Regions from separate parts of the Bacteroides sp. AN502(2024) genome, predicted to be linked through region 1. Evidence: riboswitches for the same ligand, from Rfam matches in the RefSeq annotation. Region 1 holds a riboswitch; each other region holds the start of a gene.
The links. A riboswitch is a leader RNA that binds a small molecule or an ion and turns the genes downstream of it on or off. The one in region 1 is predicted to bind cobalamin.

Region 1 (7,770 bases):
TTTTTAATATTTAATACCTAATCTTTAGTGTCGCTCTTACAGATCGTCCCGGCATTGGAAAGTATTTCACGATTTCGTAATTCTTGTCCATCAGGTTCAGTACTTCCACGCTGAAAGAGGTGGTGACTCTCTTTATCTGAAAGTCGCGGCTGGCCGAAATACTGTGGTCGCTATAACTATCCAACCTGTTTTCGGCAATGTTTTGTCCCAACGCGTAGCGCTTTCCTGAAAATAGGAATGAGTAAGACAGATTGAACCATGGTGTCTCGATACCTGCCTGTCCCGAAGCGGAGACGCGGGGAGTGTAGGCTATCTGATGCTTGTAAGTCGATTTATCCTGACTCAAATCAGGGCTGGTGACATCCAATGCCCGTTGATACGTATAATTGCCGGAGAGGTTGATACGGATTTTCTCCCAAGGCTGAAGAGATAAGTTTCCGGTGACGTCGATACCTTTAATGTCTACACTTCCCAAATTTCTCATGCTCCATATCGCAAGGTTCTTGGTAGGATAAGCGATGATTTTATCCGTCACTTTGTTATAGTATGCATCAACGGTTGCCGAAAGATAAGGAATGAATGTACATACATTCTTGCTATATGTCAGACCGATATTATATTGCTTTGCATTTTCAGGTTTGAGTTTGGTGTTTCCCACTTCCTGATAATACAAGTCATTGAAGCTGGGTAGGCGGAAGATGTCTTTATAGAAGATACGGATGCGAAACTCTTCGTTACGGAACAGCTTGAATGTGGCGCTTACATAAGGGGTCAATTTGCGGTGACTGCCCGCGCTGCCACCTTCTTTGACATCTTCGTTGATAACGGTTGCCAATGCGGATGCGGAGATTGTCAGCCAGTCATTCACGTATTTCCCGGCAAGAGCCGTCAGCCATGAATAGCGGGTGGGTTGCGCAAAATGGGTAAGATTAGTATCCATTGTGTTGATACTCCCATCCGTTGAAAGGGAAAATGAAAGATTGTTCAATAATCTGTATAATACCGATGCGGAAAGATAATATTCCTGTTGGTAATAACTGTTCTCCGTTTTCCCTAAAGAGTTTTGGGTGTCGGGGTCCAGGTAACGCTGATAGCTCCAGTTCCACTTGGCGGAAGTCTGGAATACCCATTGCCGGCTGAATTCTTTCTTGTATTGGCTTTGTACGAATGCGTTTTTATCCCATAGGTGTTGGGTAGAATGGTCGTTGTAGAAAGTGGTGGCTTTGGGCAGTCCCCGGGAGGATTGAAAGTAATAAGCTTTCAACCGCCATTGCTCTTTGTCGGAGAAGTTGCCGTAGAGTCCTGCTTCGGCACGAAGGGTTTGCACATCGGTGTTCTTCCGCTTCTCCCGTGATGTCAGGTCGCCTTCCCTGTTTCCGTAGTGCAGGGTGTATGGATACTGTCCGTCTGATGACATCCATTCGCCATTGGCTGACATGCTCCATCTCTTATTGAACTGTTGTTCCAGTAGAACGGAGGGGTTGATTAATCCCCAGGAGCCGGACTTGAAAGCTCCGGATATATGGGTCTTTTCCCCTTTAGTGAACCGTGGCGTGAGTGTCTGTATGTTCAATATGCCTGCTGACGCGAAGAAGCGGGCAGGTTGGAAGATGTTATCGCTTTGTCCGTTGTTCAGAGAAAGACGGTCTACGTTGTCGAGCGAGAAACGTCCGATGTCGATTTGTCCGGTTTGGCAGTCGGTTACGGTAATGCCGTCATAACCTACGGCGGTATGCTGTGCGCCCAGGCTACGTATGGATACGGTTTTCAGTCCGCCGATACCTCCGTAGTCTTTTACGGTCACTCCTGCAAAGTGTTTCACTGCATCGGAGACTTGCAGGGCATGCAGGTTTTTCAGGGCTTCTCGGGAGAAGGTTTGTAAGGGGGCGGTTGATCGTGTCTCACGGGTCTGGTAGATGTCTGATACGGTTATTTCGGGAATGGAATATGTGTGTGCCGTATCTACTTTCTGCTGTTGTGCGAAAAGTGGTACGGACAGGAGCTGGCAGCCGAATGCTGCAAAGATCACTTTATTGAATGTTCTCTTTTTCATCGATTTCTTTCTCGGTCTGTTGCTATTGAAAAGTGTCCGGGCGAAATCCCTTCGGCCGGACACGCATAAATAAACTTGGCAGAGTTTATTCTTTTAACACACTTTCTCTGAAGCAGAGTGATGAATGAAATGATAGACGGATTGTCCGGTTCATTAGACTCAACGCTTTTTCCTCGAAAGCAGTGAAACATAGTTGCATGGTAGGTCTTCTGACTTGTTCCTGTTACAAACGCCTTCCCGGATTTGTACCCAGTGGCAATGAGTGAGTTGCTTGTAACATAGATGGAACTTACAGCAGCGGGACTGTTCAGGACTTGCACCTGATTCCCTTTTAATTGCTCCATCCGCACGGGAGGAGCAAACCAATGCGCTGCAAAGATAGGGAGTTTATTTCGCTTTTGCAAGGGGGAGAGTGTTCTTTTTCTTTCGTATCAAGACGAAAGGAAAAGAACTTGTTTTCTTATTTATAGTTCGCTTCTCATCAGTAGGTATTCTTCGATGGCTCGTGCCGGAGCGTCTTTTAGGAGTACGGTTTTTTCCTTATTTAAAAGGTAGAGGGTAGGGATGGCTTTCAAGTCGTATAATTGTTGTTCCTTGATGGCGAATCTCTTATCGTATCCGTTGATCCATTCTTTAGGAAATTCGTTCAGATGTTTGCGCCATTCGTCAAGCTCTTCGTCGGGGTAGATGGAGAGGACGGTTAGTCTCTTTTGTTCCACGAGTCGGTGGATGATAGGGGCGTTTTTCAGGGCGTCTATCGTTTCTGTACAAGCATGGCAACCGGGGTTATTGATGAATAGTAGGATGTAGTCCGTTTGCTGTTGGTAGAGAGAGCCTTGGGCACCGGAGGCAAGTGTGTAGTTGAAGTTCAGGGCTTTGGTGCCGATGCGGTTTTTCTGAGCTAACTCCCGGCGGGCTTTGGGGCGTACTTTTTCTATTTCCTCCAGTAGGGGAGAAGCTAACATGGCGTCTAATACGGGGATGTAGAATTCTTCGTTACGCATGGGCGAGTTGGGATCGTAGAGATATTTATCGGCCAGATCGGTGATGTAGGTGAATACCTTTTTGTCTGCGTTTGTCTGCTCGATTGTTTTCCGCATGGCTTCTTGTGCGGTTTTCAACGGGACGTGATTCAGTATGTCACAATAGTCCACCCAGGCTTGTTCGGTTATTTCGGGATGGTGGATGTAATTGGTGTCGGCGAAGTTTACATGATCCCAATAGTGTTTTACGAGAAACTCTGCACGTTGCTCCGGAGCTGTCATCATGGCGGGGATGGCGGGCAGGGCGAAGGTGGTAATGGTATCTCGGGGAACTTCATTTTTACAGTGATTGGAAGCGTTTCCACTTTTACAGGCACAAAGAAGAAGGATGCACCCAATAACTAGGATATTCATATTTGTTTTCATGACTTGCTGTATTTCGTTTAACTTATGTATGTGCATGGAAGTATACATGTATGGAAGACAAAGATAACTTTCTTTTTATATTTATCCAAAAAAACATCTTGATTTCAGTTGCCTGAGTTTCAAATGGTGAATAGGGGAAGTCTGATAAAGGATGATTGGGAAAGAGGAGTATGTTCTGTTTTTAAGATTCCCGTCGGAAAAGAATACTTCAATATGATTAAACCGGAAGCAAATCGCATCGGTAAATGCAAGAATATGCAGAAATACCGGTTTGTTCTGTATGTTTTAGCAGGAAATATGCATTTTAGAGAGTAAATAAAGCCTCTATTTCTTGCAGATAGAGCGTTGGTTTATCCATCATAAAGCCTCTGTTTCTCACCGATAGAGCGTTGGTTTCCCGATGAGAAAGCTGTAAAGGCATAAAAAGGGACTTTGGGGAGCTGGTTGGTCTTCGCCGGATGATAAAAGGAAAATGGCAAAAAGAGTGTATACCGATGGTTTGTCTTCCAAAAAGAACCGTATGGTGACGATTTACTTCTATGCTGAAAGAAAAACGTTCTAAAATGTAAAATATAGGATTCCGCTGAAGGAAAATGGTGCGCATTTAGTGAATCTTCCGAACGGTGACCCGATCTATTGTATCCTCGTGTGTTTTAATATTCCTTTTTGAAGGAAGTAGGCAGAGTGGTCTTTCTTTCATTTTCGGTTTCGGAAGCCGAGGTGTGTTAGTGAGAGCTTGGACAACTGATGCGAATTCGTCAGGGGAGGATTACTCCTTATTTCTCCTTTGCCAACGTAAATACAAATTCCAATCCGCCATTCTGATTGTTTTTGGCGGAGATGTTGCCGCCGTGAATGATGACGGCGTTCTTCACGATAGCCAGTCCCAACCCAGTTCCGCCCAGTTTGCGTGAACGGCCTTTGTCTACTCGGTAGAAGCGTTCGAAGAGGCGGTTCAGATGTTCGGGAGATACGCCTACACCTGTGTCGGCAAAGCTGAAGTAGTAGAAATTCTCATCTTCGCGGAAGCAGTTGATCTTTATTTGAATATGGGTTCCGGCGTATGCAATGGCATTGTCCGTCAGGTTGCGGAAGATGGAATAGAGCAGTGAGTAATTGCCTTTGATCGGTATGCTCTTTTTCAGGGAGTTGACTACTGTTATATGCTTTTCGTCCAGCTCCAGTGACACTTCGTTGATCATGTTTTCCACCAGTACGCTGATGTCCACTTGTTCCATGTCGATCATGTTGGCGGCTTCGTCCATGCGGGTGAGTACGGAGATGTCGCGTAGCAGCCGGCTCAGGCGGTTGCTTTGTGCGTAACAACGTTCGAGGAATACGTTGATCTTCTCACGTGGGATGTTTTCATTGCTGACAATGGTTTCCAGATACCCCTGAATGCTGCTGACTGGAGTTTTCAGTTCATGGGCGATATTCTGGGTCAGTTGGCGTTTGAGCCTTACTTGTTCTTCTTCCTGAGTGACGTCATTGATGGAGATTTCAAAACTGGCATCCTGGAAGATGATACATTCTACGATGAATGTCCGTCCGTTTTTGTTGATGGTGACCGACATACGTTTCTCGCCTTTTCCTCTCGAACGTTTTTGCTGGTTCTCATTGATGAAATGAATAATCTCTTTCAGTTCACTGATGGCAAAGACTTCTTCTGTCGTTTCCAGATTCGAATCCGAGATCAGGTTGCTGTATTGGGTAAAGAGGTTGTTGACAAGAATTTCTTTCTTGTCTTTTGTGAATATTCCCAGTCCTTCGTGCGAGATCTGAAGGTGGGTAATCAGTTTTTCACGTTCGATATAGAGTGCCTCTTTGGTTTCGTGCAGCCGTTTGTAGATTTGAATGATATGTTGGGAGATTTCCCCCAGTTCATTGTGCGGGAAAGCCGATTGCATGGCCATTTCGATGGGTTTGTTCCGGTCGGCACGCATGGCAAATTCACGGAGCTGGTTGATGGAAGTCCCCAGTTTGTTGGTGAATTTGTAGAAGATAATCATTAGCAGTGATGTCACGATGATGGTAAACCATAGATAATGAGGATCTGCTTGCAGGTTGTGGATGAGGCTGACGTTGTAGGGCAAAGCCGAGCGCACGATATAATCTTTATAACGGGTGGCCGAATAGAAATAGGGGAGTCCGGTTGTTTCGGAAGTACGGCGTACGTCATATCCGTTGCCCTGCTTTATTGCTTTTTGTACTTCCGGTCGGTTCTGATGGTTTTCTATCTGTCTGTTATGCTTCGGGTAACTGTCGTAAACGACATTCCCTTCCAGGTCGATAAGGGTTACGCGTAAATCCTTCAGGATATGGTTGTTGACATATCCGTTGATCTTTTCACGGTCAATGGGTTGTTCATCCAGCTGTTCGTAGAACCTGCTGTTGTAATCTTGCAGTTTTGTATTCAGCAGTTCTATCTTATATTCCCGTTCGCGTTGATACTGGTAGGCTATGAAACAAATGGCAAATACCAGAAACAGTGAGATAACCGAAAGGAAAAGCTTCCGGCTGAAAGAAAGAAAATGCTTTTGAGTTACAGGCAGGTTCATACTAACTATTTAATTCGGCATCATTATTTATTCAGCTTCAAAACAGTATCCGTATCCGAGACGGGTGACGATGCATTTGCCGTATACCCCCATCTTTTTACGCAGACGGGTGATGTTTACGTCGATGGTACGGTCGAGCACGTACACCTCATCACTCCAGATGTGGGATAGAATATCTTCACGTGAGAACACGCGTCCCTTATTCTGTACCAGCAGAAGCAGTATCTCAAATTCTTTTTTGGTCAATGACACCTCTTCACCGTCGATACTGACCTTCTTCTTGGTGATGTCAATGACGAGCGACTGGTAAGTAAGGCGTTCGAGGGCTTTTCCCGTTTCCGTTGTCGCCGTTCGTCTCAACACCGCTTTCACACGAGCAATGACTTCACGCAGGGAGAACGGTTTCGAGATGTAATCGTCCGCACCGAGGTTGAATCCGGTCACGGTATCATTTTCGGTATCTTTTGCTGTAATGAAGATAATAGGCACTTGGGCTGTCTTTTTATCTTTTTTCAGCATGTTCGCCATTCTGAATCCGGAGATTTCTCCCATCATCACATCGAGGAGAATTAAATGGTAGCTGCTGATCTCCATCTTCATTGCTTCTTCGGCAGAGTTTGCAGTATCCACCTCATAACCTTCGTTCTCAAGATTGAATTTCAGAATCTCGCAGAGATCTTCTTCATCGTCGACAACTAGAATACGGTAATCGTTCATAAGATATATGTATTAAGATGATATGACAAAGTTACGTTTTTTATTTTATCCTTGGCAAAGATGAGGAGACTTTGTTACGGGCAGATGAAACAGATGTTACAATCATGTTACATTCCGGAAATAGAGGAGGAGGATGTGGAATATGAAAGTTTTTGCTGATTGTAAAAGGAAAAAACGTTTGCTATTTGTTATCTTTGTTAGCGAGAAACAATGGAAATGTTTGATTATAGTAATTGCAAATAATGATAAAATTAGATTTGAAAAGACATCGGCGCGAAATAATAGGCTCTGTGGTAGTACTCCTCCTTTTTGGCGGCATATCTGTATTTAAATATACTTCGTTTAATTCCGGCTTTGAGATTGTAGACGACTTGGGAGGGAATATATTCCCTTCGGCGATTCTGTCTGTTGCCACTACTGATGCACAAGTGATTGTTCCGTCGGATTCGACTTATTTGGGAAATCCGAAGTCGTGCATTGCCATTCGGGTGAAATCGAAGACGGCCTATAGCCGTGTGCGGATTGAAGTGGCCGAAACGCCTTTTTTCTCCCGGTCGGTATCGGAATTTGTGCTAAACAAGCCCCGGACGGAGTATACGATTTATCCTGATATCATCTGGAATTATGAAGCCTTGAAGAATGAGGCGCAGGCGGAACCGGTAAGTGTAGTCGTCACGGTGGAAATGAACGGAAAAGATTGGGGACAGCGGGTACGTACTTTTTCCGTGCGTAGCATCAATGAATGTTTGTTGGGGTATGTGGCTGACGGGACCCAATTCCATGATACCAGCATTTTCTTTGCGGCTTATGTCAATGAAGAGAATCCGATGATCGACCGGTTGCTTCGCGAGGCGCTGAATACTCGCATCGTCAACCGCTTCCTCGGTTATCAAAGTAAGGCGAAAGGTGCGGTGGACAAGCAGGTGTATGCCCTATGGAATATCTTGCAGAAACGTAAATTTCGTTATAGCTCCGTTTCCAATACGAGCCTTTCGAGCAATGTCGTTTTCTCCCAGCGTGTCCGTACGTTTGA
Region 2 (7,770 bases), 2.4 Mb from region 1:
CGGATTCTTTGTAATGGGCTTCTGCGATATAGTCGGTATTTCGTCCGATTATGTTCAACGTACTTTCGACTGGTCTCCCGTGATGACGGGATTTGTTCCTTCGTTAGTCTTTATCTGGTTCCTGTTTTTGGGTATTCCTATTGGAAATCAAATGAACAAATGGGGGCGTAAAAATACAGTCCTGCTTAGTATGGGAATAACGGTAGTGGGCATGTTACTGCCATTGATCATTTATAACAGCGCAACTTGCATGATGGCTTATGCTCTTTTGGGAATTGGCAATGCCATTTTGCAGGTTTCACTGAATCCGTTATTGAGTAATGTGGTAACCAGTCAACGTTTACTGACAAGTAGTTTGACGGCAGGGCAAGTAATCAAAGCTGTATCTTCTCTCGTCGGTCCGGAGATTGTGTTATTGGCCGTGGCTCACTTTGGAGATGACAAATGGTATTATTGCTTTCCGATATTAGGCTTTATCACGTTATTATCTGCAATTTGGCTGATAGCTACTCCTGTAAAACGGGAAGATTACAGTGCTGCAATCCAGCAGCTTTCTATCAGTGATACTTTTTCTTTGTTGAAGGATAGAACGATTCTATTGTTGTTTTTGGGTATCTTTTTTATTGTGGGAGTGGATGTTGCTACCAATTTTATCAGTTCCAAACTGATGGCGGAACGGTTTGAATGGACGACGGAACAAGTGAAGTTTGCTCCACAAGTTTATTTTCTAAGTCGTACGGTAGGTGCTTTATTGGGTACTTTCTTGTTAGCCCGTATCGCTGAAATAAGATATTTTCGTGTGAATATTGTTGCCTGTATTTTCTCTTTGCTTATTCTAGCCTTTGTGCAAAACGATATGGTAAATCTGATTTGTATCGGTGCTGTCGGTTTCTTTGCGTCATCAGTATTTTCTATCATTTATTCGATGGCTTTACAGGCAAGGCCGGAAAAAGCAAATCAGATTTCCGGGTTGATGATTACTGCTGTTGCCGGTGGTGGAGTGGTTACTCCGGTAATTGGGTTGGCGATTGGAACAGTAGGTGTGATCGGAGGTGTTTTTGCCACTTTAGCTTGTGTGTGTTATTTGACTTATTGCGCTTTTGGAGTGAAAACAGTAAAGGCATAGTAACGCTATGGTTGAGATTGGAGATTTCACTTTTACACAGATTTTAATTAGAATTTTCTTCTGATTTGTTTCTATTATTGTATCTTTGCCACAGAAATTTTGGTGTCATTCGTCCGATGCTACGGAAGAATGGTGAAAAGGGAATCAGGTGTAAGTCCTGAACAGACCCGCTGCTGTAAGCTCCGCCCAAAGTTTTCCTACAATACTCAAATCCACTGTCTCGTTTTGGGGAGATGGGAAGGGCGTTAGGAAAATGGAGTAAGTCAGAAGACCTGCCAAAGTTGAATTCTTGAAACTTTCTGGGATTAGAGTTTGAAGAGTACGGTTTTTAAATCGAAATATATCTTTAATTGTTGAGGAGTACCCGTGAAGTGGTAGTCGGCTATCAACCGGAAGAGATGGTGATAAAGGATGGAAAACTTTATGTTGCCAATTGGGGCGGATATTGTTTCCCGGATTGGGACCGGATTGTATCCAATAAATAATTGATAATAGAAGTAAAAATGAAAAAGTTTTTAGTATTGGCAACTGTTGCCTTGGGAGTTGCTTTTGCAGCGTGTGATGAGGAGGAAAATTTGAGTCCGTCTGTGTCGATTGGAAATGAGTCGGGAAGTAATGTGATAGTGCAATTAGATACATTGTATCTGGATGCCCGGACTGAAAACCTGTCCGGGACGATGAAGTATGTATGGACGGTAGATGGAAAAGACGTTTCAACTGCTTCCACATATAAGTTCTCACGGCCTAAGACTGGAGAATATGCGATAGGATTGACTGTGTCGGACAGCAATGGGGAAACTTTTCAAACGAATATAACTGCCAAGGTAGAAGGTCGGTTTGGCAAAGGAACTTTTATTTTGAATGAGGGAAATATGGGTAATGAAACCGGAACTTTGACCTTTGTGGATCCAAAGGGTACGGTGATAGATAGTGCATACTATCGGGTAAATCAAACTTTGCTTGGTAATGTCTGCCAGGATTTGTTCATTTGTGATAGTAAAATTTATGTACTTTCTCAAAATGGAGCAAAGAATGGGGGTGAGGGATTACTGACTATTGCTAATGCGGATAATTTAGAGAAAGAAAGAGTTTATGATAATGCTACTTTGTCCTGGCCTACTAATTTAGCGGTAGTAAAAGAGGCTCTGTATATTCGTGATAAAAAGGGAGTCTATATGTTAAACACTTCTACAGGTGCTTTGACTTTAGTTGAAGGTACGGGTGGAGCCTTGAAACAACGTATGGCCGTGGTTGGAGAAAAAGTTTTTGTGATGGGTAACAAGAAACTTTTTGTCATTCAGAACGGAGTTGTTGTACATACTATTCCTTTTGAAGGTGCTTTATCCGGTGTGGCTAAGACGTATGATAAGAACTTATGGGTATCATGTACGAATCCGGCAAGTATTATAAAAGTCAATCCCTCTGACTATACGATCATTGACTCTCATGCTTTAGATGTCAGTATTGGTGCCGGTTGGGGTGTTGCTCCGGCTTTCTCAGCGAAAGATGATGCTATTTACTTCAGTAATGGCGGTTTTAATCTATATCGACATCTCTTTTCACAAAATAAGACGGAAAAAGTTGCCAATATCAAAGATTACGTAGAAGATGCCGGAGTGTATTATAACAGTTTAGGTGTCGATCCGGTGAGTGGAGAGATTTATTTTGCAACTCTAAAGGGATATTCAGAGTATAAGGCAAATGATATTGCTATTTTTGATTTCACTAAAACACCGGTTTTACAGGCTGACATTAAAAATAAGAACAGTTTTCCGGCAGGAGTTTTCTTTACGGAGAATTTTAAGTGATGGATTTAACCCTATAATCTATCATTTTTATTGATAAAGACTTTCTCATTCAATCAACAAATATCCTTTTTTTAGAAGAGTATATTTTCTGATTGATGAGAAAGTCTTTTCTATTTCAATAACCATTTCCAAATAGGGAGTATTTCAATCAGTTTACCTGCTATCTCAATAGTCCGTTCTTCAGAATAGGTGATTATCATCAGTTGAGAACAGTCGAGGACTTTGGATAGTTTTATTAGAGCCCCCACTTCACGATCGTATGTTCTGTCACTGTTATCCAAGGAGTAACATACTTGAATGGCTGTGGTGCTATCTGGAAGATAAAAGTCAGCTTCTATGCCTTTATGGTAGAAAAAACAGCATCTTATGTTCGTAGCGTCTAAGTAGGGTTATGGCAGCTAAATTTTCCAATAAAGATAATGGCGCGTAGCTATATCCCCCCAATAATTTTTTTGATATATACTGGTTAGATAATCCCGTTTTGCATTAAGGGTGGCACAAGAATCACCTTATATTGGGGGACTTCAAGTTGGTTATCTGCAATTACAGATTTTAGAATTGTTCTATCCATCATAATGTGTATATCTTATCGATGATATAAATATAGGTATTTTTATCCTATCTACAAGATAAAAATAGGATTGTTTTATCTCATAGATAGGATAAATTGGTAAATGGGCAATTCTACTTTTTCTGATAATTCAACTGTGAATTGTTTTCATTATTTGAGCATGTTGAAATCCTTGATTCCAAAAACTTCCGTGGATATTTCACCCAGCCAACCGCTTTTACTATTAACACCTACTTGTACTTTGATAAAATCAACGTACTTCAGATTTGCATCCTTACCATCGAAAGTTACAGCATGGGATATCTTGAAATGATTGTCAGACGGTCCGGCATTATAGTTGTCATCATCTGTCAGACGGTCAATGGCGCTGAAATTATCAGCATATCCCCATTCATAACTATCATTTACCCAATAAGTACCATTGCCGGATTGATCGTAATTACGCTCTTTCAGGCGAGTGCCTCGCAAGGTATATTGTTTTTCTTTTACCCAGGCAGGATAATAATAATCCTGTCGGTGAAAGGCGCCTAGGTAATCTATCGATCCACTTTGGCCATGATTGTCTGTCCATGAAGTGGGAAGTTGAATACCGGATGGCTTATGATAGGTGACGGCATAGTCCTGCCAGGTTTCGGCTTTCCCATATTCGGATCCGCGCAACTCATACCAGGTGTCATTCGGTAATCCATCACCATTTTCATCCTGCATTACCCATACAATTCCCGGTTCTGACGAACCATCAAAAGCGTTTCCTGTAATAGCGATATTGTAACTTCCATCATTCACGACACTGTGATCGAATCCAACGATGATGTATCCACCGAATCCGCCTAAGGAAACATAAGCTGTCTGATTGATTCGTTCTTCTGCATAGGTGCAGGCTTCTGCCATAGTGGTTGTGGTATGGTTTTCATTGATGAATTGGCCGGGAGCCGGCAAATATTCATATACTTTGTTCATCGACGCAGAACTTGTGGCGTTAATCTTGCGCTGGTATGTTCCTGCCGGAGGACAAACATTGATTTTTAATGTTTGCGTAGCAAATATATACGAGTTCTTCATTTCCACCCTTACCGTGTGTTCTCCCTGCTGCTCGGATGTGAACAGATAAGTATCATTTTTTCCGGATTGCACTTGTTCGTTGTCCACAGTCCATGTATAGACTGCATCCTGTGCATTATTCACGTCAACCGGTTTGATACGGATGGTTCTGCCGGCAGACATGTTATATTCCGTTTGCAGGAATGTCCAGCTGAAATCTACTTGATCCGGGGAACAAACTTCTACTTTAAAAGTTACTTCGTCATCGCCATCTTCATTGTGAGTAGCAAAACGAACCTGATATTCGCCAAGCTCGGTTGTGGGGAGGGTACAGGTTAATTCGCTCGAGATATCTTCACCGTTTATTTGCCAGGAGTAACTGGTTTCCAGAAAAGAATCTACTATGGGGGTAATGGTCAGTTCAGAGCCTTGAAGCACTTTGAAACCTTTGTCGGCATCCGCAATAGAGATAGTCGGTACATCAAGTTGAAAGACATCGATACGTATCTCTTTTTCTGTTGTCCCTCCGGCATTGGTGGCAGAAATCAGAATGAAATACCTGCCTGCTTCATTGGCTGAGAATGTCAGGGTGGAAGCGGTACAGATACTCTTTCCATCTATTGTCCAGTTAAAGGTCGTTTCCGAATCGGTATTTTCGTAAACAGGAGCAATGGTTATTTCTCGGCCAATTTTTGTTTTATAGATGGGTGATTCTTCTTTCAAGGTAATGACAGGAGCGGAAAGAAGAGGAGAGTCCTCCTCTTCTTTCACGCATGATACCAAGGCTGATAGAACAAATAAAAAAAGTATAATATGTTTCATTAGAATCTCACTGCTACATCATCATAAGCAAAATAGGCGGGTTGGCTGAAACCATATCCGTTATCATTGCTTCCTGTGACATTAAAGTCTATTTTAACCACTTTGCCTAATGCGGATAAATCCCATTTTGTCCATTCAAGTATATTACCTCCGGATCCAACCAGATAAAATTCCGGACGTGTAGCTACTTCATTTCCATCTTCATCATAACCGATAGCAACCAGTTTTACCCAATCGTTTTCCCCGGCAGGTTCCGTCAGTCCGTTACCATTGGCTACACAATTGGCGAGATAAGTTGTCATTGTCACGTACATGTGATCTACTACACGAGCCACTCCATCTCCAAAGTAAATGTAGGGTAATGGACCGTTGGCAAATCCGGAGTTGTCTACATAGCCGTAATGTACGCAGAAGTTTTTAGAACCGTTATGACCTCCATTTCCTGTTGCCGGATCTTTGTAATAAACCGCTAGTTGGTGCTGGAAGTCTCCATGTGTCAAATCCAGATCTACATAGTTGGATATAGCGTGTCCGCCTCCCCAGTATTTGCAATCGCCCCATCCGTTAGGAAGTTCGGAAGCTAGAAAAGTATTGTTTGCATCATTCCAGTTATAGGGTACGTCATTCGTAGGATAAAGTAGTGGACCGTTATATTGTGGGCTGTCAATTAATGAAGACCAGTTTCTTTCTCCTACCATGTTAGCATCACCTTTGTAATCAGAGTCTTCAAAAGATAACCCTTTTAAAGTATATGCAGAAGCATAAACGAATAATCGCTGAATTTTTGTTAGTCCTTGTTTATTAAATAACTGGATTTTAATGACAGCTTCATTTTCTGATATGGAAGCAGGGGCGGTAATGGAAAGTTTGGTATAGCTCATTTTTACTATCCATCCTTCCGGTGCATGGACGAGGAAGTCTGCCACGTTGGTGAGTTGTAATTCAAATGATTTGGTTTGGTTAAATGTGAAATATTCAACGCTTCCCATATCAGTGACTTTCATAACCGAATTAGTTGTTTTGGGTAGCATGAAAGAGGTGTTTTTTTCATCTGCCAAAGTAATGACAACAACATCATTCTCCGTGTCGTCTATTACCGACTTGAAGAAAGAATCCCCATCCTTTCCTGTTGCTTTTACCGGTTTGCCATCTGTTCCATTCATGCGTTTGGCTCCTTCACCTGTATCAACGGTCCAATAACCTTCGCTGTCAACTCCCATGACAGGAGTTACACCTGTTACTCTCAATTTGTGTTCGGCATCCGGTAGCCATTCTGTAGTACCATTAGTGGTGATTGTCCAGTAATATACTCCGTTTTCATCAGCTTTTACTCCAATCACAGGAGCATCTGTTCCATTGGTACCATTTATTCCATTTTTGATAGATATTTTATTTCCGTCATTGAAGGTTAGCGTGTAGCCTTCAGAGGTCTGTTCCGTATTCGTGATTATTTTCCCTTGGTTTAACACGTCTACTAAACTCTGTAAAGTTGTGATTTCAGAGTTCATTTTCTTGACTGTTGTTTCCAGTGTTTCTACTCGTCCGTCGAGATCATTGACTTTATCCCATAGATCATCGTCATTGTAGCAACTGAATACCGTAACGGCAGTGAGCAGTAAAAATAGAATTTTTTTCATTGCTTTTATTTTTTAGTTATTAATAGGATTGTGAATTATTGAATCTCTTTTAGTTTCTTATCTGTAAAGGCAATATGTGCCGGAATGTCTCCCGTGGTAACTGACCATTTCTTTTTTCCATCCCGGGAGAAACAGTATAATGTCCCGGGAGTCACATAGTCTTTGGCATCGGTAACGAAGAATTCACCTGTTTCCGGATTGATAGCTATTCCATAAGGTATCTTGATCGATTTTTCCGTCCCATCTGTGATAAAATTGCGGGTATCTGTTTTCTTTGTTTTTGTATTATAAATGGCGTAAGAGACTGTCCAATTGTTGGTGTAATAACTCCATTCCGTGCTGTATACATACAGTGAATCTCTGCAGATGGCCATTTCTGTATTGGGAAGAAGTGGCAATTCATCGGTCACTTTATCAGTACTGGAATCTATTACAAATGTTTTGGAGTAAGTATCATAATAATCTCCCCGGGATGAGACATAAATATTTCCATATCGGTCCAATTCCATTCTATGCAGGTTGATTCCCACATCAATGGTTTTGATAACTTTGAATGTGTTCAAGTCGATGACGGAAACAGTGCGGTCATAATGGGGTACACGATACCCGCCTGAGTTGGCTACATATAGCTTGTTTCCCACAATTACCATTTCTTCCGGCTGGTAGCCGACCACACAGGTATCCTTTACGGTCAGCGTAGTGGTGTCAACACGTGCCACATATCCCAGTCTGGCGTTGGGATCTATTTTGACAGGACCTGCATAC
Region 3 (7,770 bases), 310 kb from region 1:
ATGAACGTACCATCATTGATCTTGGCTGCATATCTGTCACTTTGGATGCCTTCTAGCTTGGATGTACCTGACCAAGCTGTCGTTGTTGTTGTAGGAAGCATCAAGAGCGCTTTGCCGAAGTCGGAAGCTGCTGTATGGGCTTCTTGGTCCGTCAGATTGGTAACTGTACTTCCGTCTGAAGAATACGCAATCTCCTTTGTGTTAAAAGAAACCTTGAACACTTCAGCACCTTCAGCAGAGCCCCATGTGCCTTGAGATGCCAAGGTTCCCCCGGGATTCGGGATAGCATGTGCTATGTTGCCGGTTGTGCTGTTTTCAGGAAGCGCGAAAACTGCAGCATTATGCAGGTTGCCGACAGCCACTCCGTCAACCTCGATGTGCAGAGTTTGATTCTTGCTCTTGGCCTTGAACACGATTTGCGAAAGGGCATGACGGAAGTTGAGGTTAACAGGCGACGATGCGGTTGTTGCAGGCTTTGTCTGGCCGGTGGCCACTGCGTAAAGGAGGTCTTGCTGAGCACTTACTTCGGAAGCCACCGTAAATTTGGAAAGCGCACGGGTTTCGGCATTCAAAGTACCGCCATTAACTACAGCGTAGAAGTCAAGCGTCCCCGTGTTGGGCCAGTAGCGGGTGCCGGTCACGTCGCTCCAAGCGCCGTTTTCGTCCTTGATTCGGTCGCCTGCGATGTAGGGCTGAGTTGATCCGTTGTCCGTAAGATTTGCCCACACCATGAATTCACTAGGCTTGTTGTTGTTGCAGAACACATTCGCTGCGCGTGAAATCGCGCCGGTATTCACCTGATACTTGATGGCGTTGCCATCCGAGAGCTGTACCATCTCGTCGTTGGAGCATGACACCAACGCAACGAGTGCTGGGAAAGCCATAACGAAAAGCTTCTTTTTCATAACCTTAATAATTTAGTTTAAAATAATTTAATGATACTATTTGTCTTATTGATTTTACATCTTTATTTCTTCTTCCACCACAAGCCAGTCATCCACGTCGACATCGTACCCACTACCGTTGGTGATAGGCTGAGGAAGATCCATATTGTCGATGATTATATGCACGTTTCTTTGGTCGGGCGCTTTCTGCACCTGTTCGGTCACATTCCAAGTATAATAATACTTCTTGTCATCGTTCATCCACACGTACAACGTGAACGTCGTAGTCTTGTTATGCTTCCGACAGTGACCGTAGGTGTAAAAATCGCCTGTTATCATATCCCGTCCCGATGAAGAGGCACTGAACGGGACTGTCACCCCCTTGTGCTCGAAATCCTTCCGACCGGGATAAATACCATAGTTGAGACCGCTGAGCGAACCGCTCATCTGGTCGACATACTTAAGGTTCTTGACATTACGGATTTCAAAAGTATAATGGCAAGTCATCATGACCGGATAGAGCGTGACGATAGTCGGCGACCGGTGCTGCACCACATCGTCCTCGGGGGTCTCTTCCTCAAACGACACACCGTTTTCATCGACGACAAGTGACATGACACGCCCGCCAACCATCTCACCCGGGCTGATGCACACCAGCTCGTCCTCTACTGCGTTTGGTGCCGGCATAGCTGCATTGCCATATACGGGCTCGAATATATGCCCCTGACGGGTGTAGTGGAAATGGGTGTCAAATTCCTCCATTCCGTAGCAAAGATCCACGTCGGAATCATTATTGTGGAAGATGACACGGTACTCACCGACCGGAAGCTCTATCTTACCGCCATCAAGCCCTTGGAAATCGAAGCGCCTGTACGTGGATCCGTCCATCGGATAGAACATGACAGTCATGCCCTTAGGGGATGCATCGGGAGCATTCCGCCAGTCGAACGCCACTCGGATGGTCTTCATGTGTGGATGCTGGTAGCACAAGTCCTTATGCCCACAAGAAGAGAAAAGTACGCTCAGCGTCATCAGGTACAGTGCGGCTAAACCGGCATAAATCACTTTTGTGTTCATCGCCTGCCTCCTTCCTCCTTATTGTAGTTACCACGCCCAATGAGCCAGACGAGCGACACCTCAGCCTTTGTCGGGCCGAACCAATGGCGTTGCTTGGTGCACTGCCACACGTAGCAACCGTCCACGGGCTTATACTCGTGGTAGATTCCGCCCCAATAGCCCATGCCGATAGTGAAGTCGATGTTAAGTCTCCGGGTAATGGGGAGCGAGTATCCATATTCCACACCTGCGGCGTAGTTCATCTTATCCCAAAGTGTGCCACCAGGCTTACCTCCCATGTAGCCACGTCCTCCCGTTTCGAAGTCATAGGTGAATATCTGCCCGTAAACACCGAGGTGATGCCCGGTAAGCGGCTTCTCCTTGGCCGCTCTGCCGAACCATTTGCGCATGGCGATGTCACCTCCGTAAGCACGCCAGTACCAATGATGACGGTCTGTCTTCCACCAGCCGTACATCCAGTTAGCAACAACAGACCAGCTCTTACCGAGATAGAGCTCCACCCCAATGTTGGGCACGGTCAACAAATCATAGAGCATGTTCGTCCGCACATCCATGTAAAAAGGTTTTTCGGGACACGGCACGTTTATGTAAATCGTGTCATGGATGAATACGGTATCTATCGATGGAACGGGGATTTCCATCTTGGGCTTCGGCATCGGAGCCACCGGGTTCCATGTCTTCTTGTACCACAGGTATAACTGTGAGGCACGAAGTTCGGGAAAAAGGTTTTTGTACATATAATAATAAGGCACGCCACCGCGCAGCCGCTGGATGCGTCTCAAGTGGTCACCTTTTGTGGGAGCGTTTCCCTGCGCCTCGTCCGCAATCTCACGCAGCAGAGCCAATGTCTCCTTTCTGTAAGGAACATTCGGGTCATTCTTCACCAGACGGATAAGACCGTTCCAGTCACGCCCAAGAAAGTTGGTGGTCTTCAGTGAGTCGGGCAGCGATCCATAGCGTGAAAGGTAATCGAACAACACGCCCGCACGTTTCTCGGAAAGCCATTTGTTGAATTTGATACTCCCCTCGGGAGATGCACCGCCCACAATAAGAATCTTTTGCAACCGGTAAACGGAGTCGGCATAGGTTATGCGCAGGCTATCCGCTATTCTGTCTAATGCAGTTTGGTTGTTGTTCAGGGAAGGGACAAAGTCTATCTTCCCTTGCCGGAAATATATCTTCACAGAATCCCGCACTTCATGCACGGTCTGTGCCGACAGGTAGCCGCCATAGAATATCAATATTAGAAGAAGTAGTTTTCTTATCATGTTCATGTGCCATCTTTAAGTTCGTCTCCTTGCAAGAGATGAACCAACTCCTTGCAAGAGATGTAATTAGCATGTATTCTGCTGATTATTAGCGGAGTAATATGTCATTTAGATCGTTTTTCGCTAAACATTATAGCTTTCTTGTAGCAGAGATGTTAAAAAACACAATGAAAGCCCTTTATTTTTCCATAATTTATTATAACTTTGCACACGTTAATCCATCTCTTGCAAGGAGATAGAGCATTCTACTCAACAAACTACATCCCCATCAGTTCCCCATTATTCCTTACAATCCTTAAGGATCAGTCTGCTCGTCCCGGCTATCACGGAAGCGTTGAGGGGGATAAAGATCCAAGAAGAGTGCAATTGAAAAACGATCCGATACACTACTTACCGATTTCATTGATATTCTAAAAGAATAAATAATCATAGTGTATAAAAACAAAAAATGGTATCAATAAGCATTGCACAAAATTGTAACTTTCGTGCAAAAAAGAGACGTTTTATTTAATATTTCTTTATCTTTGCCCTCCGAAATGGTTCAGAATCCGTATCCAACGGACAACGATTAATAGGGAATCGGGTGTAAATCCCAGACAGTCCCGCTGCTGTGAAGCTCTGTTCAATGTCTTATTAATGAACCAATTTAACGCCACTGATGTTAATCGGGAAGGCAAATAAGACAAGAGTCAGTCAGAAGACCTGCCATTTTGCGTAAGACGCTCTCCTCCTCGTGGGTTAGGAGAAAGAGTATCACTTGTTAAGCCCCAAATCAAAAAATACTGTTTTTCGTCGGGTGGAGTATGTCCATTAGACGGGAAGACATGAATATGTATGTACTTAATTTAGAAAAGTATGATAAAAAAAATCTTAGTAGCCAATCGCGGTGAAATTGCCGTAAGGGTGATGCGCTCCTGCCGAGAGATGGAGATAACAAGTATCGCTATCTTTTCCGAAGCAGACCGGACCGCGAAGCACGTGCTTTACGCAGATGAAGCTTATTGCATAGGGCCGGCAGCATCCAAAGAGAGTTATCTGAATATAGAAAAAATCATCGAAGTGGCGAAAGCAGCTCATGCAGACGCCATCCATCCGGGTTACGGCTTCTTGTCGGAGAATGCTACCTTCGCCCGTCGATGTCAGGAGGAAGGAATCATCTTTATCGGACCCAATCCGGAAACAATGGAAGCCATGGGAGATAAAATTGCTGCTCGTATCAAAATGATTGAGGCGGGAGTACCGGTCGTTCCCGGCACGCAAGACAATTTGAAAAGTGTGGAAGAAGCCATAGAGCTTTGCAATAAAATCGGATATCCGGTGATGCTGAAAGCTTCTATGGGCGGTGGTGGAAAGGGAATGCGCCTCATCCACTGTGCCGAAGAAGTGGAAGAGGCTTATACCACTGCCAAGAGCGAATCATTGTCTTCTTTTGGCGATGACACGGTTTATCTGGAGAAATTCGTTGAAGAGCCTCATCACATCGAGTTCCAGATTCTTGGTGACAAACATGGAAACGTCATTCATCTGTGCGAACGCGAATGTTCCGTACAACGCCGTAACCAGAAAATCGTAGAGGAGACTCCTTCGGTTTTCGTCACTCCCGAACTGCGGAAAGACATGGGTGAAAAGGCGGTAGCTGCGGCTAAAGCGGTGAACTATATCGGTGCAGGTACCATCGAATTCCTTGTTGACAAACACCGCAACTATTATTTCCTTGAGATGAACACCCGTTTGCAGGTGGAGCATCCGATTACGGAAGAAGTGATTGGAGTAGATTTGGTGAAAGAGCAGATTAAAGTTGCCGACGGACAGGTGCTCCAACTCAAGCAAGAAAATATCCGGCAACGCGGACATGCCATTGAATGTCGTATTTGTGCCGAAGATACAGAAATGAATTTCATGCCGAGCCCCGGTATCATCAAACAGATTACAGAACCGAACAGTATCGGGGTACGTATCGACAGTTATGTGTACGAGGGATATGAAATTCCCATCTACTACGATCCGATGATCGGTAAACTGATTGTATGGGCTACCAACCGCGAATATGCTATCGAGCGGATGCGCCGTGTGCTCCACGAATATAAGTTGACCGGTGTGAAAAACAACATCAGCTATCTGCGTGCCATCATGGACACTCCCGATTTCGTGGAAGGCCATTATGACACAGGATTCATCGCCAAGAACAGCAAACTTCTGCAACAACGTATTACGCGCACCAGCGAACGTTCCGAAAATATTGCCCTGATCGCTGCTTATATAGACTATTTAATGAATCTCGAAGAAAATAACAGCGGTGTGGCTACCGACAATCGTCCTATCAGCAAATGGAAAGAGTTCGGATTGCACAAGGGAGTATTGAGAATCTAATTTTAACAAAAAGAATTCAATTATGGAAATTCATATAGGAAACCGTGTAGCCGAAGTAGAGTTAGTCAGCAAGGAAGATAACAAGGTGGTGCTTACCATTGACGGAAAAACATTTGAAGCAGACGTAGTGATGGCGGAAAACGGCACTTGTAATATCTTGATGGACGGACGTAGTTCGAACGCACAGCTGATTCGCCGTGATAACGGGAAAAGCTATAAAGTAAATACGCATTATAGCAGTTTCAATGTAGAAATTGTGGACAGCCAGGCGAAATATCTGCGGATGCGCAAGCAAGGGGAAGAGGAACAGAACGACTGCATCACTTCTCCGATGCCGGGCAAGGTAGTGAAAATACCTGTTGTAGCCGGTCAGGAAATGAAAGCGGGAGATACCGCCATCGTTATCGAAGCAATGAAGATGCAGAGCAACTACAAAGTGACTTCGGATTGCCGCATCAAAGAAATTCTGGTTCAAGAAGGTGATAACATAACCGGTGAACAGACATTAATAACATTAGAACCGATTGCACAATAATAAGAACGGATTGCATTATGGAAGAAATGAATAAAGCATACGCCACGTTCGAGGAACGTGACCGCATCGCTTCTCTTGGTGGAGGCGCTGATAAAATAGAGAAGCAACATGAAAACGGTAAAATGACTGCCCGCGAACGTATCGAGATGCTGCTCGACAAGGGTACTTTCGTTGAACTGGATAAGTTGATGGTTCACCGTTGTACAAACTATGGCATGGATAAGAACAAAATTCCGGGAGATGGTATCGTGTCCGGTTACGGAAAGATAGACGGTCGACAGGTGTTTGTTTACGCTTATGATTTTACAGTATATGGCGGCTCACTGTCAGCCTCCAATGCTAAAAAGATTGTGAAAGTACAACAACTTGCATTGAAGAACGGTGCCCCGATTATCGCTTTGAATGATTCGGGCGGTGCACGTATTCAGGAAGGAATCGAGAGCCTTTCCGGTTATGCTGATATTTTCTATCAGAACACAATGGCCAGTGGTGTGATTCCACAGATTTCAGCAATCTTGGGCCCTTGCGCCGGAGGTGCCTGCTACTCACCTGCCCTGACCGACTTCATCCTTATGGTGAAAGAAAAAAGTCATATGTTTGTGACGGGCCCGGATGTTGTAAAAGCGGTGATCCATGAGGAAGTAAGCAAAGAAGAACTTGGCGGAGCAATGACACATAGCAGCAAGAGCGGCGTGACTCACTTTATGTGCAACTCCGAAGAAGAATTGCTGATGAGTATCCGTGAACTGCTCTCTTTCCTGCCGCAGAATAATATGGATGAGACCAAGAAACTACCTTGTACCGACGAAACCAATCGCGAAGATGCTTCTCTGGATACGATTATTCCGGCAGACCCGAACGTACCGTATGACATGAAAGACATTATCGAACGCGTTATAGACAACGGTTATTTCTTCGAAGTGATGCCCCACTTTGCTAAAAATATCATCATCGGCTTTGCCCGCATGGCAGGTCGCTCGGTAGGTATTGTAGCCAATCAGCCGGCTTATCTTGCCGGTGTGCTCGATATTGATGCCAGCGACAAAGCAAGCCGTTTTATCCGTTTCTGCGATTGCTTCAATATCCCATTGATTACCTTTGAAGATGTTCCGGGATTCCTTCCGGGATACACGCAGGAAAACAATGGTATCATCCGTCACGGTGCAAAAATAGTTTATGCGTTTGCAGAAGCTACTGTTCCCAAACTGACTGTGATTACCCGCAAAGCTTACGGTGGTGCCTATATCGTAATGAACTCCAAGCAGACCGGAGCTGACGTGAACTTCGCTTACCCCAGTGCGGAAATTGCAGTAATGGGTGCAGACGGTGCCATCAATATCCTGTTCCGCAAAGCTGACGAAGCTACAAAGAGCAAGGAATTGGAAGCTTACAAAGCAAAGTTTGCGACTCCGTATCAGGCTGCCGAGCTGGGATATATTGACGAAATCATTTATCCGAGACAGACTCGCAAACGTCTCATCCAAGCACTGGAAATGACGGAAAACAAGATGCAGACAAACCCACCCAAGAAGCACGGTAATATGCCTTTATAACAACTAGATAAGGTGCCCAAAGCATCACTCACCAAACGAGCTTGCAGAGATTCTATGATACACTTTAGAAGATTTTGTAAGCT
Region 4 (7,770 bases), 2.5 Mb from region 1:
TCACACACAATCCGCAGGAGGACTGGTACAGCGGGGCTGAAGTGCGTAAGAGTACCTATTTCATGCGTGAATGCAGTTTCCTGCGTTGCACTTCACTCCAGTTGGCCTACAACCTGCCCAGAAAGTTACTGAACAGATGGAAGATGCAGAATGTAAAGTTCTTTATCAGTGCAAACAATCCGTTCTGTTTCACGAACTTCAAGATATGGGATGTCGAGTTAGGTGAGAACGGTTTTAATTACCCTATTCAGAAGACCTATTCTATGGGCTTAAATATTAGTTTCTAAAAACAACACACGATGATGAAAACAAAGAATATCATATACAGTTTATTGTTCGTCGCGTCCATCTCCCTCACCGGCTGCAAGGGCTATCTGGATGTAGTGCCGGACAACGATATCGAAACGATCGAGACGACTTTCGAGAAACGGGAAGATGCTTACACCTGGTTTAAGACCTGCTACTCCATGATAACGATGGACATTTCCGACATCAATGCCTGCCCGGCTTTTTGGGGAACGGACGAAGTGGTGGCTGATGATTATATTCGCCTGACCAATCCCAACAGTATGCCGGGACTGATGATTGCCGACGGTATACAAATGGCACAGTCTCCTTATGGTGATGTATGGAAAAGTACGAAATTTTATGGAGGTATCCGCTATTGCAACCTGTTCCTCAGCCATATAGACGGTGTGTACAATATGCTGCAAGAAGAAAAAGACCTCTGGCGTGCCGAGATACAGGCACTGAAAGCACAATACTATTTTGAACTGATGCGCCGCTACGGCCCCATCATCCTGGTTCCCGAGAACATCAACGCGGCAGCACCCATTGAAGAAATGCAACAGCCCCGCCGTCCGATTGACGAAGTGGTGAAAGCAATCGTGGAACTTTGTGACGCGGCAATACCCAAACTACCTTATTATAAGGAGCAGGAACAGAACCACTACGCCTATTTCTCCAAAGAAGGGGCAGCTGCCCTCAAAGCTATGACGCTGCTTTACGCCGCTTCCAAATTATTCAACGGCAACACCATGATGGCAGATATGGTGAACAAGAACGGAGAACGTCTGTTCCCCGCCTATGACAAGGAAAAATGGAAGAGAGCAGCGGAAGCCGCCGATGAGGCATTGAAAATCGCTGCTGAAGGAGGCAAACAATTAGTGGAAGGAAGTTCAGAATGGCCGACTCCCATGCTGAACACCATCCGTGACATCCAGCAATCATGTCTGAACTATGACTATAACAACAAGGAAGCACTGCTGTGTGTACGCCATCAGCGTTTCTCTGCCCCTGTGTTCTATCATCCCAGATTTACGGAAGAAGAGCTGAATTACTATGACCAATATTGTGTCGGCGGTTTCGGCGCTTCCATGAAAATGGTGGAGATGTACTATACGGAACACGGCCTGCCTCTCTCGGAAGACAAGCAATGGATTGCTTCCCGATATGCCATGTCCGTAGAAAGTGACGAACGGTATAAAAACATTGTTCCGCTGGGCGAGTCTATCCTGAGCCTGCATCGCCGGCGCGAACCCCGCTTCTATGCCAATATCATTGCTCATAATACATTCTGGTATAAAAAGGGGGTAAACAGTACCAACGAACCCATGCTGTGCGAATGCCTGCAAGGACAATTGATGGGGACTGCTTCCAAGCATTATGACTCAAGTATCCCTCAATGCCTCACAGGATATTATGTGAAGAAATTCGACAATGCGGATGTCGCCTTAAAAGATTATTATGCAAACAGTTCATCCGAATCCGGTGACATCCTGTTCCGCCTTCCGGATTTGCTGCTGGCATCGGCAGAAGCATGGAACGAATATCTGGACAAACCGGACGAACGTGTATATGACCCGTTGGACAAGGTTCGTACGCGGGCAGGAATTGCCAAGGTGCGCGATGCATGGAAAACTTATGCGCGTAATCCGCAAAAAGTAGAGACACAAGCGGGCATGCGTGAAATAATCCGGCAGGAATGGAATATCGAGTTTGCTTTCGAAGGACGCAGATTCTATAATCTCCGCCGTTGGATGACTGCACACGAGGAACTGAACGCACCGCTTTATGGATGGAATATTATAGGAGATACGGAAGATCGTTTCTACAACAATAATAAGGAACCGGTTATCGTATGGAAGAAACGGGGATTTACAGCTCCACGCGACTACTTCTTCCCTATCGGCAGCGAAGAAGTAATGATCTCGGGATGTGTCCAGAATCCCGGCTGGTAATCGTTAAATTGATTAAAAGACAATACAAGTATGAAAAGATTCATTTATTTAATAATAGCAATTTGTACCTTTGTTTCCTGCAATGACGAATCAGAGGGATTTACTGTAGATTTGCCGGCAGGTGCTTTCCAGTTTACTCCGGCAATGGGCGGTGCAGTGCTACGCTACAAACTGCCCGATGATCCGGATGTGATAGCCATAAATGTGCGTTACAAGGATGTGTACGGCAATAATATATTAAAGACAGGAAGCAATTCGACGGACTTGCTGGCAATTACCGGATTCAATGAGGAAACAAGCGATGTACCGGCACATGTATCATTCCTAAAACGGAATAATGAAGAATCACAACCGATCGATGTAACTTTCAGCACATTGGACTCTGCACCGATCTGCTTTATCAACAGTGCGGAAGTGAAATCCGGCTGGGACGGATGCACACTCGAATACAACAACCCCGAAGGTACTACGGGAATGGCGCATGTATTCTATCTCGGCATCAATCCGTTAGATAACCGGCAAGATACGATATTACTCGAATCATTCCCGTTAAACGCCGGCCAAGATATCAGGCATTACACACCACAACAAAAAAATACGTACAACACTATCATTGTACGTGCTGAAGATTACCGCGGATATATTGTGAAAGAAAAGGTTTGGGAGAACATTCAGGCTTTCAATGTGGAAAAACTCGAACCGTCCAATTTTGAGATTGTCTATCATAATTCGCTGGAAGTGCCGGAAGAGAAAATCGGAATTCAGTATCTGACGGACGGGGATAATAAGGGAACCGCTTGGTTCGAGACCCAAAATGAACATCATTATTATACATTCCTTTCAAAAGAAAACGGAGTAGGTGAAAATTCCGAGCCTATGTATATTGATTTGAAGAAGATGCGCCCGGTATCTGAAGTCCGATTTTATGCTTATCGTCATATCGGCAGATATTCCTTTAGTGCCAAATCTTTTATAGACTGGGGCGGCAGTAGTACTTCAGCATCTTATCAAGGACCGCAATATTTCAAACGATACCTGATGAATAAACTGCCATGCTCCATAACCATATACGGTTGCAGACAAGACGTTTCCGGTTCCGACTGGAATAATTTGAAATGGGAAATTTTAAGTTCATTCGAGGACGATCCGGATATAGACGATGACGCGCGCTGGACTTATCATGCAGCAACTTGTGGCGGAGTCAAAAAAGCTCACTGTTTCAGTACATTAAGCCTATTGGAAGATGCCAGTGCGATTTATAAATCAATGAGCATCAATATTGACTTACAAAAAGAGGGATTCCGTTATTTGAAGATCCAATTTAATGGAGCCTATAATATGTATCCGTCAGCGTACGAGCGTGATGATACGACAAACAAACTGACGAAATACCTGACATTGCATGAACTTGAAATATATTCTGATAAAGATTAAAAGGAGGGGTATAAACATGAAAAAATACATCGGATTATTAGTAGTTATCTTAGCAATGGTATCTTGCGAGTCTTTGGAAGATACCTATAAGGACTATGCAGGTGACGGTCCTATCCGTTATCTCGGTAAATGTACAGACCTGGTTGTACGTCCCGGTTGGAATAGGCTGATTGTCAGTTGGACAAACAGTGCCGATCCGGTAATTGATAAAATAAAAGTCACTTGGTCGAAAGACGGAATTGTAAAAGAACAGCTATTGGACAAGGAAACAAATAGTTTCAACATTCCGGATTTGGAGGACGGCAATTACGAAATAACAGTATGTTCGACTGACAAAGAAGGAAATACATCTTTAAAGAGCACGATTTACGGTCGCCCGTACACGCCCAACCATGAGATGGTACAATCGTTCACTCAAATTATCTCCAATCATTATTTCTTGAAGGATCGCCTGGTTCTCCTCTTTCAAGGATGGGAAGAAAATGTTACAGAAGCCTATCTGACATATACCCGGACAGATGGTAGTACCGGACGAATCGAACTGGATGAACAACTGGTCAATCAACTTTATTACTTATTGCCCGACGCAATAGATACATCCAAACCGGTAGAACTTTATCGCTCCGGCCGTATTCCCGGCTGTGACGATGAAATCGTGTTCACCCCCACGGAACTTGATAACATCAGATTATTCAATGCAGACTTCAAGCAGGAAATGAAACGCCAGTTCGGTTTTGACGAAGATATTCCGGATCATTGGGCTTCTACTGTCGAAGAAATCAGTTTTGACTGGACCATCGGCAGTTTCTCGGACTTATTGAATCTACCCAATCTGAAGAAACTTGTATTAGGAAAACATCGTTATATCCGTGATGAGTTAGTGAACGATGCCCAAACTGCCCAAAGCAAGGTATATGATGCTGCATTAAGTGATTTTGTTTTAAAGACACTGCACGAATTAAATCCGGATTTTGTAGTGGAACGTTACAACAAACATTACTCCAATTTGGCGCAGGCTGAATATTTCGAGGAAAAAGGAGCAACATCTGTTCCCGATTATTCGTTCTTCGACCTTTCAAACCTGAGGTTCACTTCTTCTCCGGCCGATGCTGAGAACTACAAATCCTATCTGGAACGCCTGACAGATGATAATGTTGAAACAAGTTGGGAACCTGACGGAACAAAAGAATTGACGACTTATTCACTGACATTGGACTTAAAGACAGAAAGAGACCTGCAAGGGCTGAAACTTGTGCAAACCTATTTCGATAATGAGAACAAACGTTCCTGGTGTCCCGGCATAGTCAAAATATTCGTATCCAAAGATTCCGAAATTTGGGAAAATGCCACTTATCTGGAAGAATTGGAAATCGGACATAGCACCGGAGAGGTGAATATCATTCCATTTGTAGAGGGCGGCAAACAAGCCCGATATGTAAAGGTAGCTGTTTCTACGCCACATTCTGAATCTATTTATAATATAAGTATAGCAGAGATAGGGCTATATTAATTATTTCTTATCCTAGCAAACAAGACAACATTCGCTTTTCTGAATGTTGTCTTGTTTTTTATCTATTCATAGTTCATACCTGTCCTATTAACATTTTGTCGTCCCTTTAACGTAATGAGAAATAAATAGTTAAAAGAGACATAATATATAAAAAGATAACTATCTTTGTAATCTGAAAATGGGTTCTTCGTTACCATGCTATATCGAATTGCATGCAATATAATATGAGTTATCGAAGATTAAAAGGGAATACCGTGAGAATCGGTAACAGTAGCCGCTGCTGTATTTTTCCATACTGTTATTGGACAACAGTATAGTTTGTAGCAATTTGCCACTGGATATTTTATCTGGGAAGGCGCTGCAAATAAGGGAATAAGCCAGAAGACCTGCCTCTTTTCGTTTGGATTTTACTCCTGCGGCATACAGGAGGTGGTTCGTCGCTCTTCTTTACATACACATTCACTACTGTGTATAAAGAGAAAGGCTTCTTCTATTTATCTAACCGGGACATCTGTCATCCAGTGGTAAAATCCATTATCATTTCTATCGGCAACCTATTAAAAGTATGCTTATGATAAATGAATTTTGGAAAACAACCGCTAATTTACTGATGCTTTGCTCTATTGTCCTTCTCACCTCATGTGGGAACGAGCACAATTTGGGAGCAGGCGATGGAGTAATCGCTCCGGAAGAAGAATCAAAGAATCCACCGGTGATTACCTTTGACAATGGTACTGGGATTTATCCTGTCAAAATACTAAAAGAAATCACCATCACCCCTATTGTGGATAATGCCATCGCCCCTGTATATACATGGAAAGATGAAAAAGGCAAAATAGTCAGTACAGATGCCTCATTCACCTATTCATCTCCTGCAGATGGAAAAAAGTTCTTCACTTTCAGGGTAGACGCGAAAAACGGAAGTGTGCAAAAAGAACTCCGGATAGACGTTATGAACAAGATGGTCCCGTCAGTGTCATTAATCCAGTATTATTCTACGTATGTAGGAGAAAGTGTCACTATCAAATCCGCTGTAAACTTCAAGGAAGGAAGCACCTATGAATGGACGAATGAAAAAGATGCTGTAATAGGTGATAAGGAAGAGTACACATTCGTGGCGGAAAATGAAGGTTCCTTCCATATTACACTTAAAGTAACCAACGAAGACGGAACGGGGAAAGCAACAACTACCATACGGGTAGCACCCCAAAGAAAACTCAACATTACTTTTGAAAATGAACGTCAAACTGTACCTGCAGGACGCGCTGCCTATGTGGCTCCTATTATTACAGACAACACGGAGAATACCATTTATGCATGGGAAGTGAACGGAGAACCGTATCCGGATGAAACAAAGCCAACCTTTACTTTTATGCCTCCGGCAGCAGGAGAGTACAAAGTGAAAGTAACGGGAACAGACGGTGATATTTCGGTAGAAGCTATACAAACTATAGAATGCCTGCAATCGGACGAAGCAGCTCGCTACCGTGCTCCCAAAGCAGGAAGTTCGAGTAGCAAAGTGACGGTATATAATATTCTGCCCGCACCCGGACAATTCGTACAACAAATAAGCGGAAAAACGGAAGCAGAAGCATGCCATTATGCTGAAACCCGGATGAATGCAGTAGTCAGTCATGTCTCATTGGGAGCGTGGGGAGGATACATCGTTGTAGGATTCGACCATAGCGTTTATAATGCTAGTTCTAATGATAACAGCCAATACGATTTCTCAATCATAGGCAATGCTTTCGACGGAAGTTCCGAACCGGGAATAGTCTACGTAATGCAGGACGAAAACGGAAACGGATTGCCTGATGACACATGGTATGAGCTGAAAGGTAGCGAAACAGGTAAATCTACCACTTGGCAGAATTATTCTGTCACTTACTACCGCCCTCCTATCTACAATATGCCCGTACAGTGGATAGACAGCCGTGGCAATACAGGAACCATAGACCGGAGTCCGGCTTTTCCCGGTTGGCTGAAAGGAAACTCATACGAACTGCGCGGCACCCGGATTAAAGAAAGGACCTTCCTCAATAATGGAATCTGGCGAAACGAATCTTACAGATGGGGATATGCCGATAACTACGGTGAAGACTTCCTCTCTAACGGAAATAATCATAATGCCAATGCCATAGGAAACGGTTTCAAGATAAAGAATGCTATATATCCTGACGGAACTCCTATCAATCTGCGTTATATAGACTTTATAAAAGTACAGACAGGCGTCCAGTCGCAAGCGGGAGTGCTCGGTGAAGTATCTACCGAAGTTTACGGTTTCCGAGATATACAAATGGAAAAGGCTCCCAAACGACTCTAAACTATTTTTCAGTACACAATTTTAACAACAATAAAAATTTGATTATGACAAAGAACAAAACTTGGAAAATGCTTCTGACGATATTTTTCGTCGGATTCCTGACAGCGTGCAGTGACGACAATGAGAACCCGTTTGCCGGTGTAGACAACCATATTCTTTCTTTCTCACTGTCCCTTGGAGAAAACACGTGGCAAGCTGCCATAATAGACGATAAGATTATTCTGTCTGTTCCCCAGGGAACAGAACTTAACGGCGCAACCGCA

Region 2: it holds a riboswitch for cobalamin, as region 1 does, so the genes downstream of both, AB9N12_RS11070 (YncE family protein) here and AB9N12_RS01710 (TonB-dependent receptor plug domain-containing protein) in region 1, are expected to answer to the same signal.
Region 3: it holds a riboswitch for cobalamin, as region 1 does, so the genes downstream of both, accC (acetyl-CoA carboxylase biotin carboxylase subunit) here and AB9N12_RS01710 (TonB-dependent receptor plug domain-containing protein) in region 1, are expected to answer to the same signal.
Region 4: it holds a riboswitch for cobalamin, as region 1 does, so the genes downstream of both, AB9N12_RS11125 (PKD-like domain-containing protein) here and AB9N12_RS01710 (TonB-dependent receptor plug domain-containing protein) in region 1, are expected to answer to the same signal.

The regions. Positions count from the first base shown of each region.
Region 1 covers NZ_JBGFSP010000003.1:399,426-407,195, reverse strand. Annotated here, with positions in the region: gene AB9N12_RS01710 (TonB-dependent receptor plug domain-containing protein) at 11-2,053, opposite strand; cobalamin riboswitch at 2,235-2,435, opposite strand; gene AB9N12_RS01705 (DUF5106 domain-containing protein) at 2,518-3,462, opposite strand; gene AB9N12_RS01700 (sensor histidine kinase) at 4,239-6,020, opposite strand; gene AB9N12_RS01695 (response regulator transcription factor) at 6,048-6,737, opposite strand; gene AB9N12_RS01690 (hypothetical protein) at 6,980-7,770, shown strand, end outside.
Region 2 covers NZ_JBGFSP010000003.1:2,840,844-2,848,613, forward strand. Annotated here, with positions in the region: gene AB9N12_RS11065 (sugar MFS transporter) at 1-1,126, shown strand, start outside; cobalamin riboswitch at 1,210-1,421, shown strand; partial or broken gene AB9N12_RS11070 (YncE family protein) at 1,480-1,602, shown strand; gene AB9N12_RS11075 (DUF5074 domain-containing protein) at 1,630-2,934, shown strand; gene AB9N12_RS11080 (PKD-like domain-containing protein) at 3,656-5,368, opposite strand; gene AB9N12_RS11085 (PL29 family lyase N-terminal domain-containing protein) at 5,368-7,005, opposite strand; gene AB9N12_RS11090 (DUF5074 domain-containing protein) at 7,041-7,770, opposite strand, start outside.
Region 3 covers NZ_JBGFSP010000003.1:706,375-714,144, forward strand. Annotated here, with positions in the region: gene AB9N12_RS02805 (fimbrillin family protein) at 1-905, opposite strand, end outside; gene AB9N12_RS02810 (DUF5119 domain-containing protein) at 960-1,961, opposite strand; gene AB9N12_RS02815 (DUF3575 domain-containing protein) at 1,958-3,235, opposite strand; cobalamin riboswitch at 3,750-3,954, shown strand; gene accC (acetyl-CoA carboxylase biotin carboxylase subunit) at 4,085-5,599, shown strand; gene AB9N12_RS02825 (acetyl-CoA carboxylase biotin carboxyl carrier protein subunit) at 5,622-6,134, shown strand; gene AB9N12_RS02830 (acyl-CoA carboxylase subunit beta) at 6,152-7,687, shown strand.
Region 4 covers NZ_JBGFSP010000003.1:2,857,381-2,865,150, reverse strand. Annotated here, with positions in the region: gene AB9N12_RS11145 (SusC/RagA family TonB-linked outer membrane protein) at 1-287, shown strand, start outside; gene AB9N12_RS11140 (RagB/SusD family nutrient uptake outer membrane protein) at 300-2,240, shown strand; gene AB9N12_RS11135 (DUF4959 domain-containing protein) at 2,271-3,674, shown strand; gene AB9N12_RS11130 (DUF4998 domain-containing protein) at 3,691-5,184, shown strand; cobalamin riboswitch at 5,394-5,593, shown strand; gene AB9N12_RS11125 (PKD-like domain-containing protein) at 5,756-7,507, shown strand; gene AB9N12_RS11120 (hypothetical protein) at 7,552-7,770, shown strand, end outside.